Regions from separate parts of the Brevundimonas sp. GW821-FHT09G01 genome, predicted to be linked through region 2. Evidence: predicted binding sites of a transcription regulator. Region 2 holds the regulator's gene; each other region holds the start of a gene.
The links. The regulator LexA, encoded in region 2, represses DNA repair genes until DNA is damaged. The targets are predictions, from matches to a motif close to ATGTTCNCNANNTGTTCT.

Region 1 (10,484 bases), 280 kb from region 2:
GGCCTCGGGCGCTTCGGGCTCGTCGGTCACGCGCGGCGTGCCGACCGCCGGACGCATCGCCTCGGGCGCCACGGTCGAGCGCGAGACCGGCTTCGAACTGGCCAATATGAACGAGGTGCGGCTGACGCTGCGCAATCCCGACTTCACCACGGCCCAGCGGGTCGCCGCCGCGATCAACCAGTCCTATCCGAACACGGCCCTGGCCGAGAACGGCTCCGTGGTCGCTCTGCGCGCCCCGACCGGCTTCGGCATGGCCGGCTTCATCAGCCGGGTCGAGAACCTGCCGGTCCAGGTCGACGCCCCGGCCAAGGTCATCATCGACGAGGTCAACGGCGTCATCGTCATGGGCGAGGCCGTGCGGGTCTCCACCGTGGCCATCGCCCAGGGCAATCTGACCGTCTCCGTGCAGGAGAACCCGCAAGTCAGCCAGCCCGAGCCCTTCAGCCGCGGCGGCCAGACCGTGGTCGTGCCCCAGTCGGACGTCTCCGTCGAGGAAGAGCGCGGCGTGCAGATGCGCATGCTGGGCGGCGGAACCTCGCTCTCCAGCCTGGTCAACGGCCTGAACGCCCTGGGGGTCAGCCCGCGCGACATGATCAGCATCCTGCAGGCCATCAAGGCCGCCGGGGCGCTGCAAGCAGACATCGAGGTGATGTGAGCATGACCGATCTGACCGTCTCCTCCGCCCTGCCCACGACCGCCGCGGCCGCGCCGCAGGTCACCGCCCGGATGCGCGAGACCGCCAAACAGTTCGAGGCGTCCTTCCTGTCGCAGATGCTCAAGCCGATGTTCGAGGGCCTGAAGACCGACGGGATCGGCGGTGGCGGCGAGGCCGAGGGCCAGTGGCGCAGCTTCATGATCGACGCCATGGCCCAACAGACCGTCAAGGCGGGCGGGATTGGCCTGGCCGATCAGGTCGTCGCGCAGATGCTGAAGATGCAGGAACAGGGACAATGACCGAATCTCAAGTCGTGAACGCCACCGCCCGGGTTCGGCAGATGACCGACCTGACCGAGCGGCTAACCGCCTGCCTCATCGAGGAATCGAAGGCCTTCGAGGCGCGCCGGCCGCAGGACGCCGCCGCCACGGTCGCCGCGACCCAGGAACTGGCCAACGCCTACCGCCGCGAGTCGGCCCAGCTGAAGGCCAATCCGACCGCCATCGCCGCCGCGCCCGCCCCGCTCCGTGACGCCCTGATCAAGGCGACCCGGCTGTTCGAGGCCGTGCTGTCGCGCCACGCCCACGCCGTCGAGGCCGCCCGTGTCATCTCCGAAGGCCTGGTCAAGACGATCGCCGCCGAGGTCGCCAGCCAGCGCGGCTCCCCTTCCGCCTATAGCGCGTCGGGTCACGCGAACGCGGGCGACGGCCGCGCCGTGGCGCTGAACCGGACGGCCTGAAAACGGCGTTCGTGCAAAGGCGGCTTTAACGTCGTGCGCGTTAGATCTCCGGAATGACGATCAAATCGCGCCTTCTCGGCATGGCCTTCGCCTCCTCCGACGTGCTCTTTGAGCTTGATCGGGACAAGATCACCTTCGCCATCGGCGTGGGTCCGGTCGCGGGCGTCGATCCGGCCGCCGCATGGACCGGCCAGGGGCTGAGCGCCCTGCTCGGCAAGTCCTGCCTTGAGCACGTGAAGGCCGCCCTGGCCGCCCTGAAGCCAGGCGTGCGCTCCGCGCCGATCGAGGTCGAGGTCCTGGCCGGCGAGGATCGGGTCCGCCGCGCCGTCCTGCGCGCCTTCCTGCTACCCGACCTCGCTCCCTTCGTCTCCTGCGCCATGGCCTGGCAAGGGGCGGCCTACCAAGCCGTCGCGCCGAAGACCGAGCCGCTGCTGGACGCGCGGGGGCTGCTGAAGCGGCTCGGCGCCCTGCTGGCCGTCGGCGGCACCGGTCCGGAACTGTCCATCGACTTCCTTGAGATCCCTGGACTGGGCGCGCTGGACGAGCCGCACCGCAAGGCCGGCGCGCGGATCGAGGCGCGGCTGCAGCTGGCCTCGGTCGGCGGCGTCAGCGCGGCCCGCCTGGCCCCCGACCGCTTCGCCCTGATGCGCGACTCCGCCGACATCGTCGATCTGGCCGAGGAAATCCGCGCCATGGGACTGGCCGAGGGGGTGAACCTGTCGCCGGTCGCCACTCGCGCCGAGATCGGTCGGGCCGAGGCCGCCGTCGCCGTGCGCACCCTGCGTTTCGCGCTGGAGGACTGCCTGAAGGACGGCGCGGCCGCCGGCGACCGGTTCAGCGCCCGCCTGCAGCGCACGGTGCAGGACGCCGACCGCTTCCGCGCCATCGTGCGCAGCCGCGACTTCAGCCTCGTCTGGCAGCCCATCGTCGCTCTGGACAGCCGGGCGGTGCACCATTTCGAGGCCCTGAGCCGCTTCGGCGGCGCGGCCTCCGCCCCGACCGGTCCGATCGCCATGGCCGAGGAACTGGGCCTGATCGACGATTTCGATCTGGCGGTGGCGGAGAAGGCCCTGACCCAGCTGCGCCGCCCCGGCTTCGGCCTGGTCAAGGCGGCGATCAATGTCTCGGGCGCCTCGCTGGCTGACGGCCGCTATGTCGAGGGCCTGCTGCGCATGACCGCCGCGTCCCCGGACATCCGCAAGCGGCTGATGGTCGAGATCACGGAGACGGCCGACGTGGTCGATCTGGACGGCGCCAACCAGCGCCTGGCCGGCCTGCGCGAGGCGGGCATCAAGGTCTGCCTGGACGACTACGGCGTCGGCGCGGCCTCCCTGACCTATCTGCACAAGCTCTCGATCGACATCCTGAAGCTGGACGGCGGCTTCGTGCGCGAGATCGAGACCGACGCCAAGGTCCGTACCCTGGCCACCCATCTGGTCGGCCTATGCCGCGACCTGAAGATCGCCACCGTGGCAGAGATGGTCGAGACCGAGGGGCAGGCGGCGGCGATAAAGTCGCTCGGCGTCGACTTCGGCCAGGGCTGGCTGTTCGGCCGTCCGACCGAGACTCCGGTCGCCGCCGCGCCCGTGACGCCCGCCCGCCGCAAGGGCGAGGTCGCCGGCTGGGGCTAAAGCGCCAGCGTCCGCTCGATCCCGACGGCGTCCAGGAAGTCCGGATCGTGGCTGACCACGACCAGGGCGCCGCCATAGCCGCGCAGGGCCGCCTCCACCGCCGCGACCGAGTCCAGATCGAGGTGGTTGGTCGGCTCGTCGAGGATCAACAGCTGCGCGGGACGGACGCCGCCGGTGACGCAGGCCAGCGCCGCCCTCAGCCGCTCGCCGCCTGACAGCGTTCCCGCCGTCCGTTGCGCCGCCGTGTTACGGAACAGGAACCGCGCCAGCGCCGCATGGGCGTCGTTGGCCGTCGCCTCCGGATTGATCCGGCGATAGGCCTCCACCAGCGTCTCGTCCGGGTGCAGGAGGGCCGCCTCCTGATCCAGCAGGGCCGCGGTCACCGGTCGCGCGATCCGTCCCGAGGTCGGTTCCAGCGTTCCCGCGATCAGCTTCAGCAGGGTCGACTTGCCCGCGCCGTTCGCGCCGGTCACCGCCACCCGCTCAGGCCCCGTCAGCTTCAACGAAACCGGCCCCACGATCCGCCGTCCACCCGGCGCGTCCCAGGCGACGGCGTCCAGCTCCAGCACCGTCCGTCCCGCCGCCAGCCTCGTCGGCGGCATCGGAATATCCAGCGCCCGTACCCGCTCCACCTTCTCACGCGCGGCGGCCAGGTCCGCCTCCGCCGCCTCGGCCCGGCGTTCGGCCAGCCGGTTTTCGCGCGCGCCGGAATTCTCCGCGCGCTCGGCCAAGGCCCCCAGCAGGATCTTCGGCTCGGACTTCTTCATCGCGAAGGCGCGGCCGGCCCGATCGCGGCGGGCCTTCTTCTCGACGGCCTTCTGACCTTCGCGGGCGATGCGGGCCGCCTCGCGCCCGGCCGCGTCCAGATCCCGCTCGGCGGCGGCCCGCTCGGCGGCCTTGCGTTCGGCGTAGAGGTCGTAGCCGCCGCCGTAGACCGCGGCCCCGACGCTCGACAGCTCGACGATGCGGTCCATCCGGCGCAGCAGGGCCCGGTCATGGCTCACCACCAGAACGCCGCCGGGCCAGCGGCCCAGAACCTCGGCGATGCGCTCGCGTCCGTCACGGTCCAGGTGATTGGTCGGCTCGTCCAGCAGCAGCAGGTCCGGCGGATCCAGCAGCAGGGCGGCCAGCCGCAGCCGGGTCTGCTCGCCGCCACTCAGCGAGGCCGTCTCGGGCGACAAATCCAGCGCCTGCAGCCCGACCTCCGCCAGGACCTCGCCGATGCGGCTCTCCAGCGTCCAGTCGGCGGCGTCGAGATCGTCCGCCGTCCCCTCGCCCGCCAGAATGCGCGCCAGCACGGCCAGCGCGGCGGCCGCGCCGAGCGTCTCCGCCGCCGTCTCGCCGGGCGCGGGCTCGCCGCGCTGCTCCAGCCAGGCGACGGTTCCGACGCGGCTGACCGCGCCCTCGGCGGGGGCGGACAGGCCGGCGATCAGGCGCAGCAGCGTGGTCTTGCCCGAGCCGTTGCGGCCGACAAGTCCGGTGCGCTCCCGCCCGAAGACGAGGCTCAGATCAGAAAATAGGGTGGTTCCGTCAGGCGTTCGGGCCGCGACGCGATCGAGCGTCACGAGTGCGGATGCGGACGGGTTTCGGCCTGGGAGCGAGGACATAGGCGAGCACGAGCAGCAGAGGAGCGGAAAGGGCGAAACCGATTTCCAGCGTGCTGATCATGATCGTCGGGCCTCCAGTGAACTCACTCGAAGCCAAGAGGATGGGCGCCCGGAGCCCCGCACGCAACCCCTTTCCGCTCTGGCGGCGCTGACGAGACCGTGAAAGGCTGGGGGCCTGGAGGACCTTCCATGCGTCTTTTCGCCCGCCTCGCCGTCGCCGCGACCCTGCTCTCGGCCGCCGCCTGTGCTCATTCGACGCCGGACGCCGTTCCTCCGGTCTCGCCCGACTACGCCCCGCTCGCGGAACAGCCCACCGGACCCCACGCCCGCCTCTACGCCGAGTGCATTCGCCAGGCGGCGGGCTCAGGCGCCTACCGGCAGGTGATCGACGGCGGCGAGGAACTGCTGCTGTTCACCTGCACCGGCCCCCTCGCCCGGAGCTTCTATGACGCCCTGGGTCCGCACAGCGCGGCGATGGGAACCGGCTTCGCCCAGGACGGTCGCAGCGCCCGCTCGACCGCCCGGGTCCAGAAAAACCTGGTCGGGGTCGACTATTGCTCGGTCGATGCGTCCGGCGGCGATCCCCGCTGCGTCCTGACGTTCAACGCCGGCGACTTCCTGATCGCCGACTGACGCGGGGTCGCACGGTCTGGCCGGGCCGGCTCGGGCGGCCTAGAGGATCGCCATGACCCACGCCGACACCGCTGAAGCCTTCGCCGCCCGCCGCAAGGCCGCGACGGACCGCATTCGCGCCGAGACCGGCATCGACGAGGCCATGATCGACCGGCTGGTGGAGACCTTCTACGGCAAGGTCCGCGACGACGCCCTGATCGGCCCAGTCTTCGCCGCGCGGGTCGAGGACTGGGGCCCGCACCTGGCGCAGATGAAGCTGTTCTGGTCGTCGGTGGCGCTGTCGACCGGCGTCTATCAGGGCCGCCCGATGCCGAAGCACCTGCCCCTGCCCATCGATGCGACGCATTTTGACCGCTGGCTGGCCCTGTTCGAGGAGACGACGCGGGAGGTCTGCCCGCCCGTCGCAGCCGCCCACTTCATGGAACGGGCGCGCCGGATCGCCGAAAGCCTGGAGCTGGGCGTGGCCAATGCGAACAGCGTCCTGCTGGGGTCCGGCGAGCGCTACCGACGGCCGTGGACGCCCCGGGATTGAGGACTGCTGCCACCTGCTGTCAGCAGTCTGGCGCCGGCGGCCGCCAGTTCCTATAATGTTCTTGCTGATCTCAGCGAAACATCCCCCATATAGCGTTGTCGCGCCGGACCCTGCCCGGCCCTCTCCGCGTTCCCGGATTCCATGACCGAAAAGCACAACTTCATCCGCGTGCGCGGCGCGCGCGAACACAATCTCAAGGGCGTCGATCTCGACATTCCGCGCGAGAAGCTGGTGGTCATGACCGGCCTGTCCGGCTCGGGCAAAAGCTCGCTCGCCTTCGACACCATCTACGCCGAGGGTCAGCGCCGCTACGTCGAGTCGCTCAGCGCCTACGCCCGCCAGTTCCTGGAGCTGATGGGCAAGCCCGACGTGGACCTGATCGAGGGCCTGTCGCCGGCCATCTCCATCGAGCAGAAGACGACCTCCAAGAACCCGCGCTCGACGGTCGGCACGGTGACCGAGATCCACGACTACATGCGCCTGCTGTGGGCGCGGGTCGGCGTGCCCTATTCGCCCGCCACCGGCCTGCCGATCGAGAGCCAGACCATCTCCATGATGGTCGACAAGCTGACGGCGCTGGCCGATGGCGAGCGCATCCTGCTGCTGGCTCCGGTCGTTCGTGGCCGCAAGGGCGAGTACAAGAAGGAGATGGCCGAGTGGCAGCGCTCGGGCTTCCAGCGCGTGAAGATCGACGGCGAGTTCTACGCCATTGAGGACGCCCCGGCGCTGGACAAGAAGTTCAAGCACGACATCGACATCGTCGTGGACCGCATCGTCACCAAACAGGGGCTTGAGAGCCGCTACGCCGACAGCCTGCAGACCGCGCTGGGCCTGGCCGAAGGCATCGCCGTGGCCGAATGGGCCAACACCATGGAAGGCGAGACCGGCCCGCGGCGCATCACCTTCTCCGAGAAGTTCGCCTGCCCGGTCTCGGGCTTCACCATCAGCGAGATCGAGCCGCGGCTGTTCTCGTTCAATAATCCCTTCGGCGCTTGCCCGGTCTGCGACGGCCTGGGCGTCAAGCTGGCCTTCGACGCCGACATGGTGGTGCCGGACAAGGACAAGACCCTGCACGGCGGGGCCGTCGCCCCCTGGTCGCGCGGTCCCTCGCCCCTCTACACCCAGACGCTGCAGTCGCTGTCGACCCACTACGGCTTCTCGATGGACAAACCGTGGCGCGAGCTGCCGGGCAAGGCCCAGACCGTGATCCTGCACGGCTCGGGCGGCGAGAAGATCAAATTCACCTACGACGACAACGCCCGGAAGTACGAGACCTCCAAGGCCTTCGAAGGCGTTCTGCCGAACCTGGAGCGGCGCTGGCGCGAGACGGACTCGGCCTGGGTGCGCGAGGAGCTGGGCCGGTTCCAGTCCGAGACCCCGTGCGAGGCCTGCGGCGGCAAGCGCCTGAAGCCCGAGGCCCTGGCGGTCAAGGTCGCCGGCGAGGACATCGCCGAGGTGTCCTGGCTGTCGATCAAGAAGGCCTACGAGTGGGTCAGCGCCCTGCCCGACCAGCTGACCGAAAAGCAGCTGGAGATCGGCCGCCGCATCCTGAAGGAAATCTCGGATCGCCTGCGGTTCCTGAACAACGTCGGCCTGGACTACCTCAGCCTCTCGCGGGCCTCGGGCACCCTGTCCGGCGGCGAGAGCCAGCGCATCCGCCTGGCCTCGCAGATCGGTTCGGGCCTGACCGGCGTCCTCTACGTGCTGGACGAACCCTCCATCGGCCTGCACCAGCGCGACAACACTCGCCTGCTGGAAAGCCTCAGGGGGCTTCGCGACCTGGGCAATTCGGTCCTGGTGGTCGAGCATGACGAAGAGGCGATCCTGACCGCCGACTACGTCATCGACATGGGCCCCGCGGCCGGCGTCCACGGCGGCCAGGTCTGCGCCGAGGGCACGCCCGCCGACGTCATGGCCAATCCGAACTCCCTGACCGGCAAATACCTGACCGGCGAGCGCGAGATCGAACTGCCGGTCGACGGCCGCCGTCCGGTCGACCGCAAGAAGATGCTGAAGATCAGCGGCGCCACCGGCAACAATCTGAAGAACGTCACCGGCGAGATCCCCGGCGGCCTGTTCACCTGCGTCACCGGCGTGTCCGGCGGCGGCAAGTCGACCTTCACGATCGAGACCCTGTACAAGGCCGCCGCGCGCCGCCTGCACAATGCGTCCGACGCCCCGGCTCCCTTCGACCGGATCGAGGGACTGGAGCTGTTCGACAAGGTCATCGACATCGACCAGTCGCCCATCGGCCGCACCCCGCGCTCGAACCCGGCCACCTACACCGGCGCCTTCGGCCCCATCCGCGACTGGTACGCCGGTCTGCCGGAGTCCAAGGCCCGCGGCTACGGTCCCGGCCGGTTCTCCTTCAATGTGAAGGGCGGCCGCTGCGAAGCCTGTCAGGGCGACGGCCTGATCAAGATCGAGATGCACTTCCTGCCGGACGTCTACGTCACCTGCGATGTGTGTCACGGCAAGCGCTACAACCGCGAGACGCTGGAGATCGTGTTCAAGGGCAAGTCCATCTCGGATGTGCTGGACATGACGGTCGAGGAAGCCGCCCGCTTCTTCACCGCCGTGCCCTCTATCCGCGACAAGATGCTGACGCTGGAGCGGGTCGGCCTAGGCTACGTCAAGGTCGGCCAGTCGGCGACCACCCTGTCCGGCGGCGAGGCCCAGCGGGTCAAGCTGTCCAAGGAGCTCAGCAAGCGGGCCACCGGCAAGACGCTCTACATCCTCGACGAGCCCACCACGGGCCTGCATTTCGAGGACACCCGCAAGCTGCTGGAGGTGCTTCAGGAACTGGTCGAGAACGGCAACACCATCGTCGTGATCGAGCACAACCTGGATGTCATCAAGGTCGCCGACTGGCTGCTGGACTTCGGGCCCGAGGGGGGCGACGGCGGTGGCGAGATCGTCGCGGTCGGCACCCCCGAACAGGTCGCGGCCAATCCCGCCAGCTGGACCGGCAAATACCTCAAGGAGGTGCTGGACCGGCACGAACAGCGCCGCAAGGCGCGCGTGGCGGGCCTTGTCTCGACGGCGGAGAAGAAGCCGGCCCGGGCGAAGGCGCGGGCCTGATCCCCGGTCAGTCCCGTGGCGGCAGGTTCCGGCACATGGCCGCATAAGGCGCCCACAGGATCGTGGTCACCAATGTGGCGCCCAGCGGGATCAGCAGCAGCAGGAGCAGGAAGCTGATCGTGGACAGCGGGGTGACCGCGCTCGCCCCGCCGGTGACGGCCTGTTGCAACGGCAGGCCGATCATCAGCAGCAGGATGACCACGATGGCCGCCATCGTCATCGACAGCACGGTGATGCCCAGAAGCGGCCAGAACCAGCGGGCGGACACGTGCCAGCCCTCGACGAACGAGATCTTGCCGCGCAGCAGGGTGATCGGCGCCACCAGCGACAGCCGCACGGTGATCGCGATCGAGGTGGCGAACACGGCCATCGACACGACCAGGGCGCCGACCGCGCCCATCGTCTGGGCGGCGGCGGTCTCAAGCCCGGAACTGATCAGATTGAGCAGCACGGACACGGCCCCGAGGCCGAGGGCGACCAGGAACATGCGCAGTTCGTCGGACCCGAACCGGAGGTAGCCGAAGCCTTTGGGCTCCGGACGCAGCACCGCCCGGTACAACGCCGGCATCAGCACGGTCTGGATCAGCAGCACGACCGGCAGGACGGCGTAGCCGGCGTTGCTGATCGCCGCCAAGGCGGGCGCGGACAGTTTGGATATGTCGCCGTTCGCTGTCGTCATCTCCGGCGTCCAGGGAGACAGCATCGGGAAGGTCGCGACCGCCGCGGCGATCAGACCGACCAGCCAGACCGCAGCCCAGATCAGGATCACACCCGGATTGTGACGCGTCACGCGGAAGCCTTCGAAGGTCGCCTCGGTGGCTGAAACGGTCATGGGGCGACTCCGCTCGGTGCTCATGCCCGCTTCATGCGTCCAGCCGCCCCTCCGGCGCAAGGCTCCCGGCGAAATCCCCGCCGCGGCCATAAAGCACTGGCGTACCCGGCGGGGCGGGCTAGAACCCCGCTCATGAGCTCCACCTCCCCCTCTCCCGTCCACGTCATCGGCGGCGGCCTCGCCGGTTCGGAAGCCGCCTGGCAGATCGCCAACGCGGGCGTGCCCGTCATCCTGCACGAGATGCGCGGCGTCCCCGGCGTGAAGACCGACGCCCACCACACGGACGGCCTGGCCGAGCTGGTCTGCTCCAACTCCTTCCGTTCGGACGATTGGGAGTTCAACGCCGTCGGCCTGCTGCACGCCGAGATGCGGGCGCTGGATTCGATCATCATGAGCTGCGGCGACGCCCATCAGGTGCCCGCCGGCGGCGCCCTGGCGGTCGATCGCGACGGCTTCTCCCAGGCCGTGACCGCGAAGCTGCAGGCCCATCCGCTGGTCACCGTCGTGCGCGAGGAGATCGCCGGCCTGCCGCCGGAGGCGTGGGACAATGTCATCGTCGCCACCGGCCCCCTGACCTCGCCCGCCCTGGCTGACGCCATCCTGAAGGCCACCGGCGAGGAGAGCCTCAGCTTCTTCGACGCCATCGCGCCCATCATCCACGCCGACTCGATCGACTTCGACATCGCCTGGCGTCAGTCGCGCTATGACAAGGAAGGCCCGGGCGGCGACGCCGCCGCCTACGTCAACTGCCCGATGGACAAGGCCCAGTACGAC
Region 2 (10,484 bases):
CAGCCCCGGCTCCATCGAGGACGAGGGGATGGTGAAGGGCTGGTACAGGGTCGTCTGGATGGCGGTGGCGGCCAGCAGGCCAATCGCGACCACGCGGACGGTGTCGATCAGTTCGCGGACGGGCCCCTGGGAGGGGCGGAGGGCGGTCTTGGCGTGTTGGGTCATGAGCTCAGCAGACGGCGCCCCACGGGCGGCTTCAACGGCGAAGGCGTCCGGACGCCGGGAAATCGTGTCCGGACAAAGAAAAACGCCGGGGCGCGGGGCCCCGGCGTTCTGTCCGGTAGAGGCGGGATCAGCCGCGGTTTTCGATCGGCACGTAATCGCGCTCGGTCGGGCCGGTGTACAGCTGGCGCGGACGGCCGATCTTCTGGCCCGGGTCGGCCATCATTTCCTGCCACTGGGCGATCCAGCCGACGGTGCGGGCCAGGGCGAACAGCACGGTGAACATCGAGGTCGGGAAGCCCATCGCCGACAGGGTGATGCCCGAATAGAAGTCCACGTTCGGGAACAGCTTGCGCGAGGTGAAGTACTCGTCCTGCAGGGCGACCTTCTCCAGCTCCTTGGCGACGACGAACAGCGGATCGTTCTCGCGGCCCGTGGCGGCCAGCACTTCGTAGGCCGACTGCTGCATGACCTTCGCGCGCGGGTCGTAGTTCTTGTAGACCCGGTGGCCGAAGCCCATCAGCTTGAATTTGCGGTCCTTCACGCCCTGGATGAACTCCGGGATCTTGTCCGGGGTGCCGATCTCCTTGAGCATGTTCAGCGCCTCTTCGTTGGCGCCGCCGTGCGACGGGCCCCACAGGCAGGCGATGCCGGCGGCGATACAGGCGAAGGGGTTGGCGCCCGACGAGCCGGCCAGACGGACGGTCGAGGTCGAGGCGTTCTGCTCGTGGTCGGCGTGCAGGGTGAAGATGCGGTCCATGGCGCGAACCAGGCGCGGATCGACGTGATAGTCCTCGGCCGGAACGGCGAAGCACATGCGCAGGAAGTTCTCGGCGTACGACAGGTCGTTGCGCGGCGAGATGAAGGGCTGGCCGACGTGGTACTTGTACGCGCGGGCCGCGATGGTCGGCATCTTGGCGATCAGGCGGATGGCCGAGATATTGCGCTGCACCGGATCATGGATGTCCAGGCTGTCGTGGTAGAAGGCCGACAAGGCGCCGACGGTGCCGACCATGATCGCCATCGGGTGGGCGTCGCGGCGGAAGCCTTCGAAGAAGCGGTCGAACTGGGCATGCAGCATGGTGTGCATGGTGATGTTGCGCTCGAAGGCCTCGTATTCCGCGGCCGTCGGCAGTTCGCCGTGCAGCAGCAGGTGGCAGACCTCGATGAAGTTCGACTGCGAGGCCAGCTGGTCGATCGGATAGCCGCGGTGCAGCAGCACGCCGGCGTCGCCGTCGATGAAGGTCAGGGCCGACTCGCAGGCCGCGGTCGAGGTGAAGCCCGGGTCGTAGGTGAAGGCGTCGGTGCCCGCATAGAGCTTGCGGATGTCGATGACGTCGGGGCCGGTCGAACCCGACAGCACCGGCAGATCCACGGTCTTGCCGGCGTAGTTGAGGGTCGCCGTCCCGGCGGGTTTGGCTTGTTCGGTCATTTCAGCCCCTTGTCAGCGGCAGCCTCGCGCGGGGAGGCGGCGGGCCGCGTTTTGTTTGTAAACGTCACTTAGTCTGTTGCAGCGCATCATCCAAGCGCCCGAGGCTTTCTTCGCGTCCCAGGGCCCCCAACGTTTTCGCGATGTCGGGCGATGCGGCCCCGCCGGTCAGGGCCGCGCGCGTGGCCGGGCCGATCTTTCCGAAGCCCACGGCCTCTTCCTCGGCGAAGGCCTTCAGCTCGGCCTCGAGGGCGAAAACGTCCCAGCTTCCGAACAGCTTCAGCCGATCGCGCAGGCGTCCGATGCGCTCGCCGGACTCGCCGGACAGCAGGCCTTGGCCCTTTTCGTCGATGGCGAGGGGCCGGGCGCGCAGCACGAAGGCGGTCTGGTCGGCCAGTTCGAGAATGCTCTTGGCGCGGTCCTTCACGAAGGGCATGGCGCGCAGCAGGCGGACTTCGTCGTCAGGGCCGAGCGTGTGGCCGCGCGACAGGTGGACGTCCAGGGTCAGCTTGGCCAGCCGGTCGTCCTGGGCGAGCCGGATCCAGTGGCTGTTGACGTGGGCCAGCTTGTCGAAGTCCAACCGCGCGGGCGCCTTGCCGACGCCGCCCAGGTCGAACCAGGCCTGGGCCTGTTCATCGGAGAACAGCTCGTCGTCGCCGTGGGCCCAGCCGAGGCGGGCCAGGTAGTTGCGCATGGCCTCGGGCAGATAGCCCATCTCGGCGTATTCGTGCACCGCCTGGGCCCCATGCCGCTTGCTGAGCTTGGCGCCGTCCGGGCCGTGGATCAGGGGGATGTGGGCGAAGGTGGGCCGGGTCCAGCCCAGGGCGTCATAGATCAACGATTGACGAGCGGCGTTGTTCAGGTGGTCGTCGCCGCGGATGACGTGGGTCACGCCCATGTCGTGGTCATCGACCACCACGGCCAGGTTGTACGTCGGGGCGCCGTCCGACCGCAGAATGACCAGATCGTCCAGCGAGGCTGTCTCCCAGCGCACCGAACCCTGCACCGCGTCGTCCACGACGACGGGCGCGTCCGCCGGGCGGCGGAAGCGGACGGTGTGCGGCTTCAACAGGTCATCGACCGTGGGCGTCCGGTCGCGCCACGGCGACTCGAAGGGGCGGCCCTCGGCCTTGGCCTGGTCACGCAGGGCGCCGGTCTCTTCGGCGGTCAGGAAATCCCGGTAGGCGTGGCCGGTCTCCAGCAGGATGTTGGCGACCTCGCGGTGACGGTCGGCGCGCGCGAACTGAAACACCGGCTCCTCGTCGGCGAACAGCTCCAGCCAGGCCATGCCGTCGAAAATGGCCTTCACGGCCTCGTCGGTCGAGCGCTCGCGGTCAGTGTCCTCGACGCGCACGAGAAACTTCCCGTTGTGTCGCCGTGCATACAAATAGTTGAAAAGCGCCGTCCGGGCGCCCCCTATGTGCAGGAAGCCGGTGGGCGAGGGGGCGAAGCGGGTGACCACTTCGGAAGTCGGGGCGGAAGAGGAGGTCATTTCAGGTCGGTCCGATCGGGTCGCCCTTATACCCCCGCCTGCCGCAAAGCCTAGCGCCCGGGTGAGGATCGCGGGTTTCCTGCGCGCCCAGATCAAGGCGCAGACCCTGCGCTGGCGACTGTGGACGCCGGTGGCGTTCGGCGCGGGCTGCGCGACCTATTTCGCCTTCAAGGCCGAGCCGCCGCTGTGGCCGCTGCTGGCCTTTGCGGGTCTGGCTTCGCTGGCTTGGCTCATGGGGCGGCGGCTGCATGCGGCGCGTGTGGTCAGCCTGTGCCTGCTGATGCTGGCCTGTTTCGCCCTCGGACTGGCGGCGGCCAAGCTGCGCACCGACGCCGTCAGCGCGCCCATAGCGCCCGCCATGGACGGGCCGACGGTGATCGAGGGCTGGGTGGTGGATGTCGACAGCCCCGGCGCGGCGGGGCCGCGCATCATCGTCGCCCCGGTGCGCATCCGCGGGCTTGAGCCGGAGCAGACGCCCGTGCGTATCCGCGCGACGGTGAAGGGCGTGGCGCCCGAGCCCGGCGAGGCCGTGCGCCTGTTCGCCATCCTCAATCCGCCGCCCGCGCCCGCCAGCCCCGGGGCCTATGATTTCGGCCGCACGGCCTTCTTTCAGAGGATCGGCGGGGTGGCGTTCGCGCTCGGCGAGACGCGGACGGCGGTCCTGTCCGAGGCCCCGTGGCGGCTGCGCCTGGTGATGTGGGTCAACGCCATGCGCTTCGACCTGGCCCAGCGGATCGTGGCCCGGCAGGGCGAGCGCGCGGGCGGGGTGGCGGCGGCCATGACCACGGGCCACGAGGCCTGGCTGGATCCCGCCGAAGTCGATGTCATGCGCGATTCCGGGCTGGCGCACATCCTGTCGATCTCGGGCCTGCACATGGCGGTGGTGGGCGGCTTCGCCTTCTTTCTGGTGCGGCTGCTGATCGCGGCCTGGCCTTGGCTGGCGCTACGCGTGCCGGGCAAGAAGGCGGCGGCCGTCGCGGGCCTGCTGGCGGTCGGGACCTATCTGGTGGTGTCCGGCGCGCCGCCGCCGGCGGAGCGGGCCGCGGTGACCGCCTCCATCGCCTTCCTGGCGGTCCTGCTGGACCGGCAGGCGATCACCATGCACGCGCTGGCGGTGGCGGCCCTGGTGGTCCTGCTGCTCCAGCCCGAGGCCATCGTCACACCCGGCTTCCAGATGTCCTTCGCGGCCACGGCGGCGCTGGTCGCTCTGGTCGAGGCCTGGCCGCACCGTCCCAGGGAGATTTCGACGCCGTGGCCGATCCTGATGGTGCAGCGGACCGGCGCCTGGGTCGGGGCGGCGGTGCTGGCCAGTCTGGTGGCGGGGGCGGCGACAGGGCCGTTCGCCATGCAGCATTTCAACCGCTCGGCCATGTACGGGCTGGCGGCCAATCTGGCGACGGCGCCGCTGTCGGACTTCCTGATCATGCCCGCCCTGGCCCTGGGCGCCCTGCTGGAGCCGATCGGGCTGGGCGCGCCCTTCCTGTGGCTGGCGGCGCGGGGCATCGACCTGATGCTGGCCATCGGTGAACGGGTTGCGGGTTTGCCGGGTGCAGTGCGGACCATCGCCAGCGCGCCGGACATCGTCCTGCCCATCGCCTTCCTCGGGGTGCTGTTCTGTTGCCTGTGGCGCGGGCCGCTGCGGTGGCTGGGCCTGCCGTTGGCCTGCGCGGTGCTGATCTGGCCGCGCGACCCGGCGCCGGACCTGTGGATCGGCGACGCCGGCACGCAGGCGGCCTTTGTTCAGGACCGGCAGGCCGTGATCGTCCGGCCCGGCGTGCGCCAGTTCGCGGTCGATGTCTGGACCCGGCGGCGCGGGCTGCAGGCGGTCGATCGGCCCGCGGAACGCTGGACCTGCGGCCGGTTCTCCTGCGCGCCGGAGACCTCCGGTCCCGCAGCCCTGTGGTGGGGCCGCCGCGCGCCGTCGGCGGAGCAGCTGGACGCCCTGTGCCGGTCAGCGCCGGTCGTCAGCGTGCGGGGCGAACTGGCCGCGCTTCCGCCGTCCTGCGAAGGGCGGCTGGTGCTGGACGGGCTGGACTACGCCCGGGGCGGGGCGGTGGAGCTGAAACGCGAAGGGCCCGCCGCGGCGAACCGCTGGCGAGCCCTGTGGGTGTCAGATGTGCGTGGCGATCGGCCGTGGAGCCGGTTCGGCGACGCGCTTAGTGATACCGGCGGATGAGGCCGACCAGCTTGCCCTGAACCGCGACCTGGTCCGAGCCGTAAATCTTGGTCTCGTAGTTGCGGTTGGCGGGCTCCAGCGCGATGGAGGCGCCCTTCTTGCGCAGGCGCTTCAGCGTGGCCTGTTCGCCTTCGACCAGGGCCACGACGATCTCGCCGGACGAGGCGTTCTCGGTCGATTTGATGATCACCAGATCGCCGTTGAGGATGCCGGCCTCGATCATCGAGTCGCCCTCGATCTCGAGCAGATAATGCTCGCCGGAGCCCAGCATGGCCTCCGGCACCGGATAGCGGGCGGTCTCGTGCTCGATGGCGTCGATGGGCGTACCCGCCGCGATCTTGCCCATCAGCGACAGTTCGCGGGTGTCGTTCGCCGGTTCGGCGGCCTGCGGACGGCCGCCGCCCTCGATCACGCCCGGCTTGAAGCCCGCATGACCGCGCGGCGCGCCCTGCGTCGCCTGTTCCGGCAGCTTGGTGACCTCCAGCGCACGGGCCCGGTGGGCGAGGCGGCGGATGAAGCCCCGTTCCTCCAGCGCCGTGATCAGGCGGTGGATGCCCGACTTGGACGCCAGATCCAGCGCCTCCTTCATCTCGTCGAAGGACGGAGACACGCCGGTCTCCTGAATCCGCTCGTGGATGAACATGAGCAGTTCGTGCTGTTTGCGCGTGAGCATGACGTCCTCGAGGCGAATCCGGTTTCCAGAACGCTAGCGGAACAAACCGCAAACGTCCAGAAACTGTTCCTGAGGTGTTCCGGTTAAGGCAGGGTTACCGAAGCGGCGCCATTGCGAACCCAAGACGGCGATGACACGACAGGGGCCAAGCTGCGGGAGGCGAAGATGCGAGAGAGGCTGAACGACGCCTGGCGATCTGTCCTGGACTCCACGACCGGCATGATGCGGTTTCGGGGCCGTTCGCGGATCGTGGACGTCTTCCATCTCTGGATCGCCATGGTTCTGGTCCAGCTGATCGCCCTGGCGCTGATCACTCCATTGGCGTGGGACGTGAGCTGGTGGGTCGGCGCGACGGTGAAGACGCTGGTCTGCCTGCCGTTCATCGCCCTCTTCTGCCGCCGGCTGCACGATCAGGGCCTGTCGGGCTGGTTCACGCCGATCATCCTGCCGCTACCGGCGGTGGGCCTGTATCAATCCTACCGGGCGACCTTCGCGGTCCTGAACCCGCAATGGCTGACCGAGCGGTCGTTCGTTCAGGGCCTCGAGTTGTGCATGATGGTGCTGGCGCTGACGTTCCTGATACTGCTGCTGCGGCCGGGTCAGAAGGGTGCGAACCGGTATGGGCCGGATCCGCGCGAAGCGGCCGATCAGGCCAGCAGCGCCCGGGTCGCCGCTTCCACGTCGTCCTGACGCATCAGGCTTTCGCCGACAAGGATGGCCTGGGCGTGGGCGTCGCTGACCTGCTGCACGTCGTCCGGGGTGAAGATGCCGCTCTCGGCTACCAGCAGGGCGCGGACGGGGCTGAGCATGGCCAGCCGCTCGGTGGTCTCCAGATCGACCTCGAAGGTCCGCAGCGACCGGTTGTTCACCCCCACCAGATCGCCGCCCAGCTTGCAGGCGCGGGCCATCTCGGCCTCGTCGTGGGTCTCGATCAGGGCGTCCATGCCGAAGCGTTCGGCCTCTGACAGCAGTTCAGCGGCCAGCGTGTCGTCGATCATGGCCAGGATGATCAGGATGCAGTCGGCGCCCAAGGCCCGGCTCTCGGCCACCTGCCAAGGATCGACCAGGAAGTCCTTGCGCAGGCAGGGCAGGGCGACCGCGTTCCGGGCGGCGGCCAGATAGGCGTCGTCGCCCTGGAAGCTGGGGCCGTCGGTCAGCACGGACAGGCAGGTCGCTCCGCCGCGCTCATAGGCCTTCGCCAATGCCGGCGGATCGAAATCGGCGCGGATCAGTCCCTTGGACGGGCTGGCCTTCTTGATCTCGGCGATCAGGGCCGGGCGACCGGTCTCGATGACGTGGTTGTCCAACGCGGCGCGGAAGCCGCGCGGGGCGGAGACGAGGGCGGCGCGCGCCTCGACCGCGTCCTGCGACAGGGCGGCCTTGCGGGCGGCGACGTCCTCGCGCTTGTAGGCGGCGATGCGGTCCAGCACGTCGGTCACGCCGGCTCCTCTTCCTCGATGGGGGTGTTGGTGGCGGCGACCAGTTCGGCCAGGGCCTTGGCCGCGCGACCGTCGTCGATGACGGCGGCGGCCTGGGCCGCGCCCTCGGCCAGGTCGGCGGCCTTGTCGGCCACGACCAGCCCGGCGGCGGCGTTCAGCAGCACCACGTCGCGATAGGCGCCCTTGGCCCCGTCCAGCAGGGCGGTCAGGGCGGCGGCGTTCGCCTCGGCGTCGCCGCCGCGGATTGCAGAGAGGTCGTGGCGGGCCAGTCCGGCGTCCTCGGGCGTGACGGTGAAGCGGCGCACGGCGCCATCCTTCCATTCGGCCACCTCGGTCTCGCCGGTGACGGTCAGTTCGTCCAGGCCCTGGCCGTGCACGGTCCAGGCCCGCACGGCGCCCAGGCGGCCCAGCACCTCGGCCAGGGGCTCCAACAGACGGGGATCGTAGACGCCCATCACCTGCCGCTTCGCCTGGGCCGGATTAGACAGCGGGCCCAGCAGGTTGAACACGGTGCGGAAGCCGATCTCGGCCCGCACCGGCCCGACGTGGCGCATGGCGCCGTGGTAGGAGGGGGCGAACAGGAAGGCGATCCCCGCCCGGTCCAGCGCGCGCAGCTGCTGGGCCTGGCCGGCCTGCAGATTGACCCCCAGCACCGCCAGCACGTCGGAGGAGCCGGACTTCGAGCTCAGCGCCCGGTTGCCGTGCTTGGCGACCTTCAGGCCCGCGCCCGCCAGCACCAGCGCCGCCGCCGTGGAGATGTTGAAGGTGTGCTGGCCGTCGCCGCCGGTGCCGCAGGTGTCGATGACATCCCAAGGGTGATCCAGCGTCAGGGCCGCCTCGCGCATGGCGGTGGCGAAGGCCGCGATCTCGCCCACCGTCTCGCCGCGGATGCGCAGGGCGGTGACGGCGGCGGCGACCTGGGCCGGGGTCGGCTCGCCGCGCAGGCAGGCGGCGAAGAAGGCGTGCGCCTCGGCGTCCGACAGGGTCTTGCCGTCGACCAGCTTGGCCAGCAGGGGCTTGAAGGTGTCGGCCACCTCAGACCATCGCCCGGCGCTTCACGCCCGCGAGGTCCAGGAAGTTGGCCAGCAGGTCGTGGCCGTGTTCGGTGGCGATCGATTCCGGATGGAACTGCACGCCGTGAATGGGGCGGGTCTTGTGGGCCAGGCCCATGATCTCGCCGTCGGCGGTCCAGGCGGTGACCTCCAGCACGTCCGGCAGGGTCTCCCGCTTCACCGCCAGCGAGTGGTAGCGCGTGGCCGTGAACGGCGAAGGCAGGCCGCGGAACACGCTCTTGCCCTCGTGAAGGATCGGCGAGGTCTTGCCGTGCATCAGGGCCTTGGCGCGGATCACATCGCCGCCGAACGCCTGACCCATCGCCTGATGGCCCAGGCAGACGCCGAAGATCGGCATGTCCAGAGGCGCGGTGTCGATCAGGGCCAGGCAGACGCCGGCCTCGTTGGGCGTGCACGGACCGGGCGACAGCAGCACGGCCTCGGGCTTCAGGGCCCAGGCCTCCGCGGCGGTCAGGTCGTCGTTGCGCACGACGCGCGTCTCCGCGCCCAACTCCGCCAGGTAGTGGACGAGGTTGTAGGTAAAGCTGTCGTAGTTATCGACGACGAGGATCATGACTTGGCTTCTAGGGACTACGGCCCGCCGCGCCAAGCGCCCAAGGCGTCTCAGGAGGCCGGTAAGACTGCGTTAACCGTATTGGATCGAATTGGGACTCTTCGAACGGGGAGGCTCGAATGGCCGACGGCATCCAGAAGGCGCGTATCCTGCTGACCGATCCCGCGGCGACGCGGAGCAGCCCATGGCCCGCGCTCGGCGCGGCGGCCCTGGCCGCGACGGCGGCGGTGCTGATGGCCGGGGTGATGATCCTCGGGCCGGGCGTCCGCTTCCAGGACGCACCGCCGATCGATCAGGCCCTGTTGCCGAACGGATAGCGCCAGGCCTCGTCCGCCGCCCGCATGGGCGCGCGCGCCTTGGCCCGGGTTTCGGCATATTCCGCCGCCGGATCGCTGTCGGCGACGACGCCGGCGCCCGCCTGCACATGGATCTGGCCGTCGGCGAACAGGGCGGTGCGCAGGACGATGCAGATGTCCGCCTCGCCGCCCGCCGAAATATAGCCCACGCCGCCGCCGTAGCCGACGCCGCGCTTCACCTCTTCCAGCTCGTCGATGATCTCCATCGCCCGCACCTTCGGCGCGCCCGACAGGGTGCCGGCGGGCAGGGCGGCCAGCAGGGTGTCGACCGCGTCCAGTTTGGGATCGGCCATGCCCTGCACATCCGAGACGATGTGCATGACCGAGCTGTAGCGCTCGACCTTGAAGCTTTCGGTGACCTCGACCGTGCCCGGCGCGGACACCCGGCCCACGTCGTTGCGGCCCAGGTCCAGCAGCATCAGGTGCTCGGCCCGCTCCTTGGGATCGGCCAGCAGCTCGGCCTCCAGCGCCCGGTCGGCCTCGGGCGTCTCGCCGCGCGGACGGGTGCCGGCCAGCGGACGGATGGTCACCCGGCCGTCCTTCAGCCGGACCAGGATCTCCGGGCTGGACCCGGCCAGCTGGAAGTCGCCGAAGTCGAGGAAGAACAGATAGGGCGAGGGGTTCTGACGTCGCAGGGCGCGGTAGAAGGCCAGCGGGTCCGCGTCCCACGGCGCCGAGAAGCGGTGGCTGAGTACGACCTGGAAGATGTCGCCGGCGGCGATGTACTCCTTGGCCCGGGCGACCATGACGCCGAAGGCGGCTTCATCGACCGGCGAGACAAAGGCGGGGCCGGCGGCCTCGACCGGCGCGGGCAGGGCGGGCAGGGGCGTGCGCAGGTCAGCCTCGAACCGGTCCAGACGCTCGACGGCGGCGTCCCAGGCGGCGCGGGCGTCCTGTCCGCTGTCCGGATAGGCGGCCGAGACCAGGACGATCTCGTGCTTCACCGAATCGAAGATGCCGACGATGGCGGGACGGGTCAGGACCGCGTCGGGCAGGTCCAGCGGGTCCGGGTTGGGCGCGCCCAGCGGCTCCAGGAGGCGGACCATGTCGTAGCCGAACACTCCGAACAGGCCCGCGGCCATGGGCGGCAGGTCCTCGGGCAGTTCAAAGCGCGAGGCGGCCATCAGGGCG
Region 3 (10,484 bases), 240 kb from region 2:
CTGGCGGTGCCTGCTGATCCTGGTTCGCCCTGCGCCCGCGGTGGAGACGCCGCCGCCGGACCTGTGGCCCCGTTACACCGTCCTGGCCGCCCTGCATGACGAGGCCGAGGTGGTGGATCAGCTGATCACCCGTCTGGCGGCCATCGACTATCCGCCGGATCGGCTGCAGGGCATTCTGGTGCTGGAGGCGCATGACGGGGCGACCCTGGCCGCCGCCCTGGCGGCGCCTCGTCCCGACTGGCTGGAGATCTTCATCGCGCCGCCGGGGCGGCCAGGCACCAAGCCACGCGCCCTGAACTGCGCCCTGCCCTACGCCACCGGCGACCTGCTGACTGTCTACGACGCCGAGGACCAGCCCGATCCCGGCCAGCTTAAGGAGGCGGCGGGCCGGTTCCTGGCGGACGCCGGCGGGCGGCTGGCCTGCCTGCAGGCGCCGCTGCGCATTCGCCCCGCGCCGGGGTCGCGCTCGTCCTTTCTCGATCGGCAGTTCGCGGCGGAATACGCCAACCTGTTTGAGGTCGTCCTGCCCGGCCTGACCCGGCTGGGCCTGCCGTTCCCGCTGGGCGGGACCAGCAATCACTTCCGGATCGATGTGCTGCGCGGCCTCGGCGGCTGGGACTCGTGGAATGTGACCGAGGATGCGGACCTGGGCTTTCGCCTGTGGCGCGGCGGCTGGCGGATCGGGGTGATCACCCGGCCCACCTGGGAGACGCCGCCCGGCCCCCTGCACGACTGGCTGCCCCAGCGCACCCGTTGGCTGAAGGGCTATCTGCAGACCTGGGGCGTGCACACCCGCAATCCCGGCGCTTTGGGCCCGCGCGGACTGTTCGCCCTGATCATGACGCTGGGGGTCGGTCTCGCCTCGGCGGCGCTCTATGGGCCGACCCTGTGCTGGGTGCTGGCCTCGGTGCTGGTGTCGACGGTGTCGGGCCTGTCGCCCGAGACGCCGCGCCTGGCCTTGAGCGTACTGGTCCTGGGCGCGGCGTCGGCCTGGCTCTCGTGCGTGCTGGGCGCACGGCGTGCGGGCGTTCCCTACGGACCGCGGGACATGATCGCCGCGCCCGCCTACTGGAGCCTGCTCAGCCTGGCCTTCACCCAGGCCCTGTGGCGCCTGGTGTTCGAGCCCTTCGCCTGGGACAAGACGCGGCATCGGCGCGACATCCCGGCGGTCCGCGCTGACGCCGCGCTGGACGAGGCGGGGTCGCACCGCCTATCAGCGACCCATGCCGCCACGCCTGAACCCGTCGCCTGAAACGCTCTTCACCCGAGGCTGGGAAGACTACGCCCTGCTGGACAGCGGTCACGGCCGCAAGCTGGAGCGCTATGGGCGCTTCACCGTCGTGCGGCCCGAGCCCCAGTGCTTTTGGGCGCCGCGCGATCCCGCCGCCTTCGACAAGGCCGACGCCGTGTTCGATCCGCAGGCGCAGGATGACGATGACGACGGCCGCTGGCGCTTCTCCGGCCGGCCGGTCGAGACCTTCCCGCTAGCCTGGCGCGACGTGCGCTTCACCGGCCGCTTCACCCCCTTCCGCCACCTGGCCTTCTTCCCGGAGCAGGCTGCGAACTGGGAATGGCTGGATGCGCGGGTGCGCACTCTCTCGCGCTCAAGTCGCCCGAAGGGCGATGGCGCAGCGAAGAACGCGCCCAAGGTCCTCAACCTGTTCGGCTACACCGGCGTGGCCAGCCTGGCCTGTTCGGCCGCGGGCGCCGAGGTGACCCACGTCGACGCCTCCAAGAAGTCCGTCGCCTACGCCCGCGAGAACGCCGAGCAGTCGGGGCTGGCCGACCGGCCGATCCGCTGGATCGTCGAGGACTGCCGCAAGTATGTCGCCCGAGAGGTCCGGCGCGGCGTGAAGTACGACGGCATCATCCTGGATCCGCCGAAGTACGGGCGCGGGCCGACGGGGGAGGTCTGGCGGCTGTTCGAGGACCTGCCCGGCCTGCTGAAGGACTGCGCCGCCCTGCTGTCGGACGACGCCTCCTTCCTGCTGCTCAACGCCTATGCCGCGCGCATCTCGGGCCTGTCGCTGGCCCATCTGATGGCGGAAGCCACGGCGGACCGCGGCGGCGTCATCGACTGGGGCGAGCTGGCGCTGGCCGAGCATGGGCCGGACGGTCGAGCCATCGGCCTGAGCTTCTTCGCCAGGTGGAGCGGGCAATGACCGATCGCCTGATCACCTCCCTGACCAACGACACGGTCAAGAATGTCCGCGCGCTCAACATGCGCAAGGAGCGCGAGAGCACGGGCCGCTTCCTGGCCGAGGGACTGAAGTTCATCGGCGAGGCGCTGGATCAGGGCCGCACGCCCAAGCTGCTGCTGGTCGGCATGGAGGCGCGCGAGCATCCGCTGCTGGACCGCGCCAAGGCCGAGACCCGCGCCGCCGGCGGCGAGGTCGTCATCGTCACCCATCCGATTCTCGAGAAGATCAGCCGCCGCGACAATCCGCAGACGGTCCTGGGCGTGTTCGAGCAGGTCTATACGCCCCTGTCGGCCATCCAGCCGAACAGCGCCCCCTGCTGGGTGGCGCTGGAGCAGGTGCGCGACCCGGGCAACCTGGGCACCATAATCCGCACCGCCGATGCGGCGGGCTGTGGTGGGGTGATCCTGATCGACGACTGCGTCGACCCCTATTCCACCGAAGCCGTGCGGGCGACCATGGGTTCGGTCTTCGCCGTAGCCATCGCAAGGGCCACCTCGGCGGAGTTCATCGCCTGGCGCCAGTCGTGGCCAGGCAGCGTCATCGGCACCCGACTGGACGCCACCCACGGCTATCGCGACGCGGCCATCCAGCATCCGGCCCTGGTCCTGATGGGCAATGAGCAGGCCGGGCTGACTGACACGCTTGCCGCCGCCTGTGACGTCAACGTCAAGATCCCGATGCGCGGCCGTGCCGACAGCCTGAACCTGGCCATCGCCACGGGCGTGATGGTCTATGCGGTGACCGACGCGGCCTGACGGCCCGCGCCTGTCCGGAGTTTAACTTGCCGGACGGAGGCCCGCGTCACAGCTTCACCGCCATGCGTATCCTGCTGATCCTCGCCGCCCTGCTTCCCTTCGCCGGACCCGTCCACGCCCAGACGCCTGACCTGCCGCCCGCGGCCTTTCGCGCCGACGCCCTGTCGATCGAGGGGCTGATCAACGGTCAGTACGCCTATCTGGACCGCTTCCCCGGCGGCGTCATGCCGATGAGCGACGTCCTGCGGGCCGAGGCGTCGGCGGTGCATGACCGGTCGTCGCTTCTGCTCTACGCCGAGCACGCGATCACGGCGCTGGCGGACCACCACGCCATCACCGGCAGCTCCTTCAGCGACAGCCGGGCGCTCGTCCCCAGCTATGCCGATCTGTGGATCGAGAAGCAGGGGCGGGCCTGGCGCATCACGGCCGTACGCGAAGGCTCTCCAGCCGAGGCGGCGGGGGTGCGTCCGGGGCAGGCGCTGGAGGCCGTGGGCGGCGTGGCGACCGGCGACGCGGTGCGCGCCTTCTGGGGCGAGCTGGGGCTGGAGCCCGGCGGTGACCGGGACGGCTTCGCGGCCCGGGTGCTGGCGGCGGGCCGACGGGACAGGGAACGGGACCTGACGATCTCGGGACGACGACTGACCCTGCCGAACCTCTATGCGACCGGCGGCGCGGATCGGTCGCCCCTGACGGTCAGCGAGACAGGCGGTCGGCGGGTCATCCGGTTCAACGACTCGTTGGGCGACAACGACACCGTCGCGGCCTTCGACGCCGCCATGGCCGGCGCCCGGCCCGGGCAGCCGATCCTGATCGACCTCACCGACACCGCCAGCGGCGGCAACACGGTCGTGGCCCGTGCGGTGATGGGCTGGTTCGTGACCGAGGCCCGCCCCTACCAGATCCACAACCTGCCCTCGGAAGAACGCGAGACCGGCGTGCCGCGCCAGTGGATCGAGCAGGTCCTGCCCCGCCCCGGCAAGCATCACGACGGCCCGGTCACGGTCCGCGTCGGGCGCTGGACCGGCAGCATGGGCGAGGGCCTGGCCATCGGCTTCGACGCCCTGGGCGCGCGGGTCGAGGGCGGCCGGATGGCGGGCCTGCTGGGCGCCGTCTACGACCTGCGGCTGGAGAACTCCGGCCTGACGATCAAGATCCCGGCCGAGCGGCTCTACGCCGTCGACGGGACACCGCGCGAAGCCTTTGAGCCGCGCCGCCGCTAGAAGCTGCGTCCGTCCACCCGTTGGGCGGTCCAGCTGAAGGGCTCGAGGTCGGTCAGGGTGCGGATGTTGATCGCCACCATGGGATCGCCCTTGGGCGTCTTGCCCTCGGCGAACGGCTGGACCCCGCACGTGTCGCAGAAGCGGTGCTGGATGTTGTGGGTGTTGAAGGTGTGGGTGCTCATCGCCCCCTCGCCCGCCTTCAGGCGGAAGGCGTCGGGGCTGACGAAGGTCAGGACCAGCCCCTTGGGGTAGCAGTGCGAGCAGTTGCACTCGATCAGGCCCTGCAGGTCGGTGTCGACCTCATAGGCCACGGCGCCGCAGTGGCAGGAACCCTGATGGGTTTTCGGTTCGCTCATCACGCATCCTCCAGATAGCTGACGCCCGGGGCCGACTTCAGGGCGCCGCGCAGGGCGCCGTCGAGGCGGTACCGGCCGGGCAGTTTCATCTCGACCTCGCGGCGGCCGTCCAGGGCTGCGACCAGGAAGACCTCGCCACCCTTGCCGCCCTCGGCGGCGGCGCGCTCCAGCCGGGTGCGCAGGGCCGCGGCGTCGGTGGCGCGGGCCGAGACGTGGATCCGCAGGCCCATGCGCCCGTCGTCGATCAGCGTGTCCAGCCGGCTGGCGTCGTCGCCGAAGAAGCGCACCTCGCCGTCGGCGCTCTTGGCCCGCACCTTGACCATGACCGAGGCGCCGGTCTCCAGCACCTCGCGGCATTTGCGCAGCTGTTCCGGCGGGAACAGGCATTCGAACTCGCCGGTCGGGTCCGAGAAGGTGACGAAGGCGAACTTCTCCCCCGTCCGGGCGCTGGCCCGCTCCTGGCGGCGGCGCACGACGCCGGCCATCATGAACGCCTCGTGGCCGCTCTCGGCCAGGGCGGTGGCTTCGGCGACGAAGGTGACGCGCTTGCGCTTGAGGGCCGGCGCCATGTCCTCCAGCGGGTGGCCGGACAGGTAGAAGCCGACGGCGGCCAGTTCCTGGTCCAGCTTTTCGGGTCCGACCCAGGGCTCGACGGGCGTGAGGCGCGGGCGGCCCGCGGCGACCTGATCGCCGCCGAACAGCGAGACCTGCGACGAGGCGCGCTCGGCGGCCACGCTCTGGCAATAGGCGATCAGCTTGTCGGCCTGTTCGACCAGCTGGCGGCGGTTGGTGTGGAAGCCGTCGAAGGCGCCGGCGCGGGCCAGGTTCTCCAGCGCCCGCTTGTTGACGAATTTCGGATCGACCCGCTCCAGGAAGTCGAAGATGTCGGTGAAGCGGCCCCCGGTCTCGCGCACCTCGACCAGGTGCTTCATGGCCTCCAGCCCGACGTTGCGGATGGCGCCCAGGGCGTAGAGGACGCTGCCGGTCTTCTCGCCCTCGGCCCCCTCCTCCCAGGCGACATCGAAGTCGGCCGAGGAACGGTTCACGTCCGGGGCCTTGACCGGCACCTCGAAGCGACGGCAATCCTGATAGAAAACAGCCAGTTTATCGGTGTTGCTGAGATCGAGAGACATGGACGCGGCCATGAATTCGACCGGGTGGTTGGCCTTCAGCCAGCCCGTCTGGAAGGAGATCAGCGCATAGGCGGCGGCGTGCGACTTGTTGAAGCCGTAGCCCGCGAACTTGGCCACCAGATCGAAGATGCCGCCCGACTGCTGCTCCGAGACGCCCTTCTCGGACGCGCCCTTGATGAAGCGGGCGCGCTGGAAGTCCATCTCCTCCTTCTTCTTCTTGCCCATGGCGCGGCGCAGAAGGTCGGCTTCGCCGAGGGAGTAGCCGGCCAGGATCTGGGCGATCTTCATCACCTGTTCCTGGTAGATGATGACGCCGTAGGTCTCCGACAGGGTCTCCTGCAGCGAGGCGTGCAGGTAATCGACTTCCTGGCGGCCGAACTTCCGGTCGATGTAGGTGTCGATCATCTCCATCGGGCCCGGCCGATAGAGGGAGATCAGGGCGGTGATCTCCTCGATGGAGCCGCAGCGCATCTTGCGCAGCGTGTCGCGCATGCCCTGGGATTCCAGCTGGAACACCCCGACGGTCTGGCCCGAGGCCATCAGTTCATAGGTCGGCTTGTCGTCCAGCGGCAGCTGGTTCCATTCGGGCGCGGCGCCGCGGCGCTTCAGATAGCCGTGGGCGCGATCCAGCACCGTCAGGGTCTTCAGGCCCAGGAAGTCGAACTTCACCAGACCCGCCGGCTCGACCCACTTCATGTTGAACTGGGTGGCCGGGATGTCCGAGCGCGGGTCCTGATACAGGGGCACCAGCTCGGTCAGGGGCCGGTCGCCGATGACGATGCCGGCGGCGTGGGTCGAGGCGTTGCGGTACAGCCCCTCCAGCTCCAGCGCCGTATCCAGCAGGGTGCGCACCGAGGCCTCGCTGTCGCGGGCCTCCTTCAGACGCGGCTCCAGCTCGATGGCCTGGGCCAGGGTGACCGGGTTGGCCGGGTTGGCCGGCACCATCTTGGCGAGGCGGTCGACCTGGCCCAGGGGCATCTGCAGCACCCGGCCGACGTCGCGCAGCACGGCGCGGGCCTGAAGGGTGCCGAAGGTGATGATCTGGGCGACCCGGTCCTTGCCGTAGTGCTCCTGGACGTAGGTGATGACCTCCTCGCGCCGCTCCTGACAGAAGTCGATGTCGAAGTCGGGCATGGAGACGCGTTCCGGATTGAGGAAGCGCTCGAACAGCAGGCCGAACCGCAGGGGGTCCAGATCGGTGATGGTCAGGGCCCAGGCGACCAGCGAGCCGGCGCCGGAACCCCGGCCCGGCCCCACGGGAATGCCGTGGGTCTTGGCCCATTTGATGAAGTCCGCCACGATCAGGAAGTAGCCGGGGAAGCCCATCTGGGTGATGATCCCGACCTCCCACTCCAGCCGGGTCCAGTACTCCTCCTCGGGGAAGGCGGGCGTGACCTCGGTCAGGCGCTGCTTCAGCCCCTCGCGGGCCTGATGCAGCAGCTCGTCCGGCTCGGAGCGGCCCGCGCCGGTGTCGAAGCGGGGAAGGATCGGCGCCCGGGTGGTGACCAGGAAGGCGCAGCGGCGGGCGATATCGAGCGTGGTGTCGCAGGCCTCGGGCAGGTCGGCGAACAGCTCGCGCATGGCGGCGGCGGTCTTGAACCAGTGCTCGCCGGTGATGCGGCGGCGGTCCTCCTGGCCGGTGAAGGCGCCGTCGGCGATGCACAGCAGGGCGTCATGGCTCTTGGCCTGGGAGGCCTTGGCGTAGTGGACGTCGTTGGTGGCGACCAGCGGCACGTCGTTCTCATAGGCCCAGGCGACGAGGCCCCGCTCGCCCTGGGCTTCGCTGGCCAGGCCGTGGCGCTGCAGCTCGACATACATGCGGTCGCCGAAGGTGGCGAACATCTCGTTGAGGGCGGCGTTCCCCTCCCCTGCCTTGCCCTGCACGAACAGGGGATCGACGGGGCCGTCGGGGCCGCCGGTCAGCAGGAGCAGGCCGTCGGAATGCTCGACCACCTTGTTCCACGGCACGCCCGGGTCATCCATCGACCCGGCGTCGAGGAAGGCCGAGGATGACAGCTGGCACAGGTTCAGCCAGCCGGTCTCGTTCTGGACGATCAGGACCACGGTCGGGACCTTGGCCCAGCGTTCGGCGACCTGGCCGCCGATGCCGGTGACCGGCAGGGCGCAGGCCACGATGGGCTGGACGCCCGCGTCCTTGGCCGCCTGGCTGAACTCCAGCGCGCCGAACAGATTGACCCGGTCGGCCACGGCCACGGCCGGCATGCCCGCGTCGGCGGCCATCTTGGGAACCTTGCCCGCCTTGATCGCGCCTTCCAGCAGCGAATAGGCCGAGCGGACCCGCAGGTGGACGAAGCCCTGACTGTTCAACGCTTCGCTCACCGCGTCTTCGCTCCGCTCTTCAGACTGGCCGTCATCCTGAACCGAGTCTCACATCCGGCCCGCCGGAAACACCGGAAAGCGACCGGCGCCGAAGCCTCGCCGGGGAGCATTTGTGGACAGGTCCTGCCCGGCGTCGGAGACGTGCGTTTCGCACCGTAAAAAACACAGTGCGAAGAGTGCGAAACCTGAGCTCAAGCCATTGAAAATGCTGAGGCGGAGAATCGCACTGTTTGCACTCCGGCTCAGGCGGCCGGCACCATCAGCGCGACCTGCCAGACGATCCAGACGAAGCCGGCGCACGAGGCCAGCGACAACGATTCCCTCACCCAACGCGCCATGACAGCCTCCGGATTGATGTTCCGGGTATGTTCTATGTTCTCGTTGCGTTCACGTCAACCCGGTCGCCCAACCTCTCACCCCGGAGGGTGGAAGCCGAGCAGGGTCAGCGTCGAGGCCAGGGCGGCGGAGTTGGTGGACTGGGTCTTGCGCAGCAGGCTGCCGCGGAAGAACTCGACCGTCCGGGGGCTGAGGGACAGGGTCTGGGCGATCTGTTTGGTGGTGCGGCCGGCGACGATCAGTTCCGCCACCTGGCGCTCGCGCCGGGTCAACGTCATCAGCTCCTGCCGGGGCGCCGTCTTCAGCACCTCCAGGCCGCGCTTCACCGCCGCGATGAGGACGTCGGGATTGGTCGGCTTCTGGATGACGTTGTCGACCCCCAGGCGCATGGCGTCGACCGTGGTCGTCACGTCCACGAAGGCGCTGATCAGCACCACGGCGTGGCGGCCCAGCGCGCAGAAGGCGGCGACCAGATCCAGGCCCTCGACGCCCGGCAGCTTCAGGTCGACCACGATACAGGTCGGGTCGGCGTCCGACGCCCACATCAGGGCGTCCAGGGGATCGGAGAAGCCGACCGGGTCGTAGCCCGACTCCCGGAACAGGAGCAGCAGGGTCTGCAGGATCGCGGGGTCGTCATCGATGACCAGGATTTCCCTGGTGACCGCCGCGTCCGTCTGGCGCGACCGGTTGGCGGCGGGGGGAACGAGCTCGCCGCGATCAGGTTTGCCGCCGGGGAACAAAGTATCGGGAATCCTGTCGCACCTTCTACTGGCTGCCCGAAAAGGGAGGCTTGGGTCGCTGCTCATCGACCGCCGCCCAGACTAGAGGGCCGTGTCCGCTGCCGTAACCTCGTAGTCTCACGCAATTGCTCGCTGTGGGGGCGGTCTGTATCGCCCGATCGTTCGGAATCGGACTGGAAGGCGTCGGAAATCCCGCTCAATGTCTGCCCTTGAACGACTGATGTACAGGTGGCGAATCCGCCGGGACGCCGAGGGCGAACGCCTGCTGGACCTCAAGATCGAAGCGACGCGGCTGTTCAGCCTGACGGGGACGACCGCCGCGTCCGAGACCTGGGGCCTGCATCTGGTCGAGGGGGCCACGCCCTGCATCGACGCCATGCTGCTGGTGCTGGATTGCTGCCACAGACCCGGAGAGCATTGGGTGATCGAACGCCGCGCGATCGTCGCCCGGGAGTTCGCGGGCCCGACCGCCTCGCGCGTGCGGCTGATGCCCGTGGAGGGCCAGTGGCTCGACCGGGAGCTGGCGCGCACGAGCCCCGATCAGGTGCGCTTGCGGGGCCTGCTCAGCTGGTCCGCCTTTCGGCAGGCCGAAACGACCGCCTCCTGCCAAGGGGAGCTGGCATGGCGCTCGGAGAGCGAATTCCCAGACCTGCGCCTGAACTGAGGCCTGGCCCGATTGTACGGGTGGTCGGCGCCGAACGGCTGTAGACTCGGTTGGGACGCCGCCAGTCATCCGCCTTTTCGGCGGCAGGCGTCCCGGGAACGCCGCCATGGCCAAAGGTCAAGCACGCAGCAACAAGGAAGTCCGCAAACCAAAGGCCGAGAAGCCGAAGCCGCCGATCTCGGTGGGCAGCTCGCCGTTCACCCAGCCGCCGGGGAAGAAGTGAGAGCAGGCAGTAGGCAGTAGGCAGTAGGCAGTAGGCAGTAGGGGCAGAGCGCCCGAAGGCTGCCTACCGCCTTGCCCCTCAGTACTCGTGGCTCTCGGCCGGGCGCTCTTCCAGGTGCCCGTCCTTGATGGCGAAGACGCGGTCCATATGGCCGGCCAGCTCCATGTTGTGGGTGGCGATCAGGGCGGCGACGCCGGTCTGCTTGACCACGTCGTGCAGAGCCTCGAACACCGTCTGGCTGGTGGCCGGGTCCAGGTTGCCGGTCGGCTCGTCAGCCAGCAGCAGGCGCGGACGGTTGGCCAGGGCGCGGGCCACGGCGACGCGCTGACGCTCGCCGCCCGACAGCTGGGACGGCTGGTGCGTCAGGCGCTCGGACAGGCCCAGGGCGACCAGAAGCTCCTCGGCGCGGGCGCGGGCGACGGCCAGCTTGTGGCCGGCGATACGCAGCGGCAGGGCCACGTTGTCCCGGGCGTCGAACTCGGGCAGCAGGTGGTGGAACTGGTAGACGAAGCCGAT

Region 1: a site for LexA is predicted at 5,842-5,859, ahead of uvrA (excinuclease ABC subunit UvrA). Genes of this name have one in related genera too.
Region 3: a site for LexA is predicted at 8,165-8,182, ahead of dnaE (DNA polymerase III subunit alpha). Genes of this name have one in related genera too.

Annotation. Positions count from the first base shown of each region.
Region 1 covers NZ_JBWKOL010000001.1:555,058-565,541, reverse strand. The annotation lists gene AC07NB_RS02785 (flagellar basal body P-ring protein FlgI) at 1-655, shown strand, start outside; gene AC07NB_RS02780 (rod-binding protein) at 658-954, shown strand; gene AC07NB_RS02775 (flagellar basal-body protein FlbY) at 951-1,394, shown strand; gene AC07NB_RS02770 (EAL domain-containing protein) at 1,448-3,025, shown strand; gene AC07NB_RS02765 (ABC-F family ATP-binding cassette domain-containing protein) at 3,022-4,632, opposite strand; gene AC07NB_RS02760 (hypothetical protein) at 4,822-5,265, shown strand; gene AC07NB_RS02755 (group III truncated hemoglobin) at 5,318-5,797, shown strand; gene uvrA (excinuclease ABC subunit UvrA) at 5,939-8,878, shown strand; gene AC07NB_RS02745 (hypothetical protein) at 8,886-9,710, opposite strand; gene trmFO (methylenetetrahydrofolate--tRNA-(uracil(54)-C(5))-methyltransferase (FADH(2)-oxidizing) TrmFO) at 9,843-10,484, shown strand, end outside.
Region 2 covers NZ_JBWKOL010000001.1:838,857-849,340, reverse strand. The annotation lists gene lepB (signal peptidase I) at 1-165, opposite strand, end outside; gene gltA (citrate synthase) at 293-1,594, opposite strand; gene gltX (glutamate--tRNA ligase) at 1,659-3,083, opposite strand; gene AC07NB_RS04190 (ComEC/Rec2 family competence protein) at 3,145-5,259, shown strand; gene lexA (transcriptional repressor LexA) at 5,240-5,932, opposite strand; gene AC07NB_RS04180 (DUF805 domain-containing protein) at 6,098-6,622, shown strand; gene trpC (indole-3-glycerol phosphate synthase TrpC) at 6,580-7,371, opposite strand; gene trpD (anthranilate phosphoribosyltransferase) at 7,368-8,405, opposite strand; gene AC07NB_RS04165 (anthranilate synthase component II) at 8,407-8,997, opposite strand; gene AC07NB_RS04160 (peptidoglycan-binding protein) at 9,117-9,314, shown strand; gene trpE (anthranilate synthase component I) at 9,290-10,484, opposite strand, start outside.
Region 3 covers NZ_JBWKOL010000001.1:603,492-613,975, reverse strand. The annotation lists gene AC07NB_RS03030 (glycosyltransferase family 2 protein) at 1-1,252, shown strand, start outside; gene AC07NB_RS03025 (RsmD family RNA methyltransferase) at 1,224-2,162, shown strand; gene AC07NB_RS03020 (TrmH family RNA methyltransferase) at 2,159-2,956, shown strand; gene AC07NB_RS03015 (PDZ domain-containing protein) at 2,983-4,176, shown strand; gene AC07NB_RS03010 (GFA family protein) at 4,173-4,532, opposite strand; gene dnaE (DNA polymerase III subunit alpha) at 4,532-8,005, opposite strand; gene AC07NB_RS03000 (response regulator transcription factor) at 8,419-9,081, opposite strand; gene AC07NB_RS02995 (hypothetical protein) at 9,302-9,745, shown strand; gene AC07NB_RS02990 (hypothetical protein) at 9,852-9,968, shown strand; gene AC07NB_RS02985 (ABC transporter ATP-binding protein) at 10,047-10,484, opposite strand, start outside.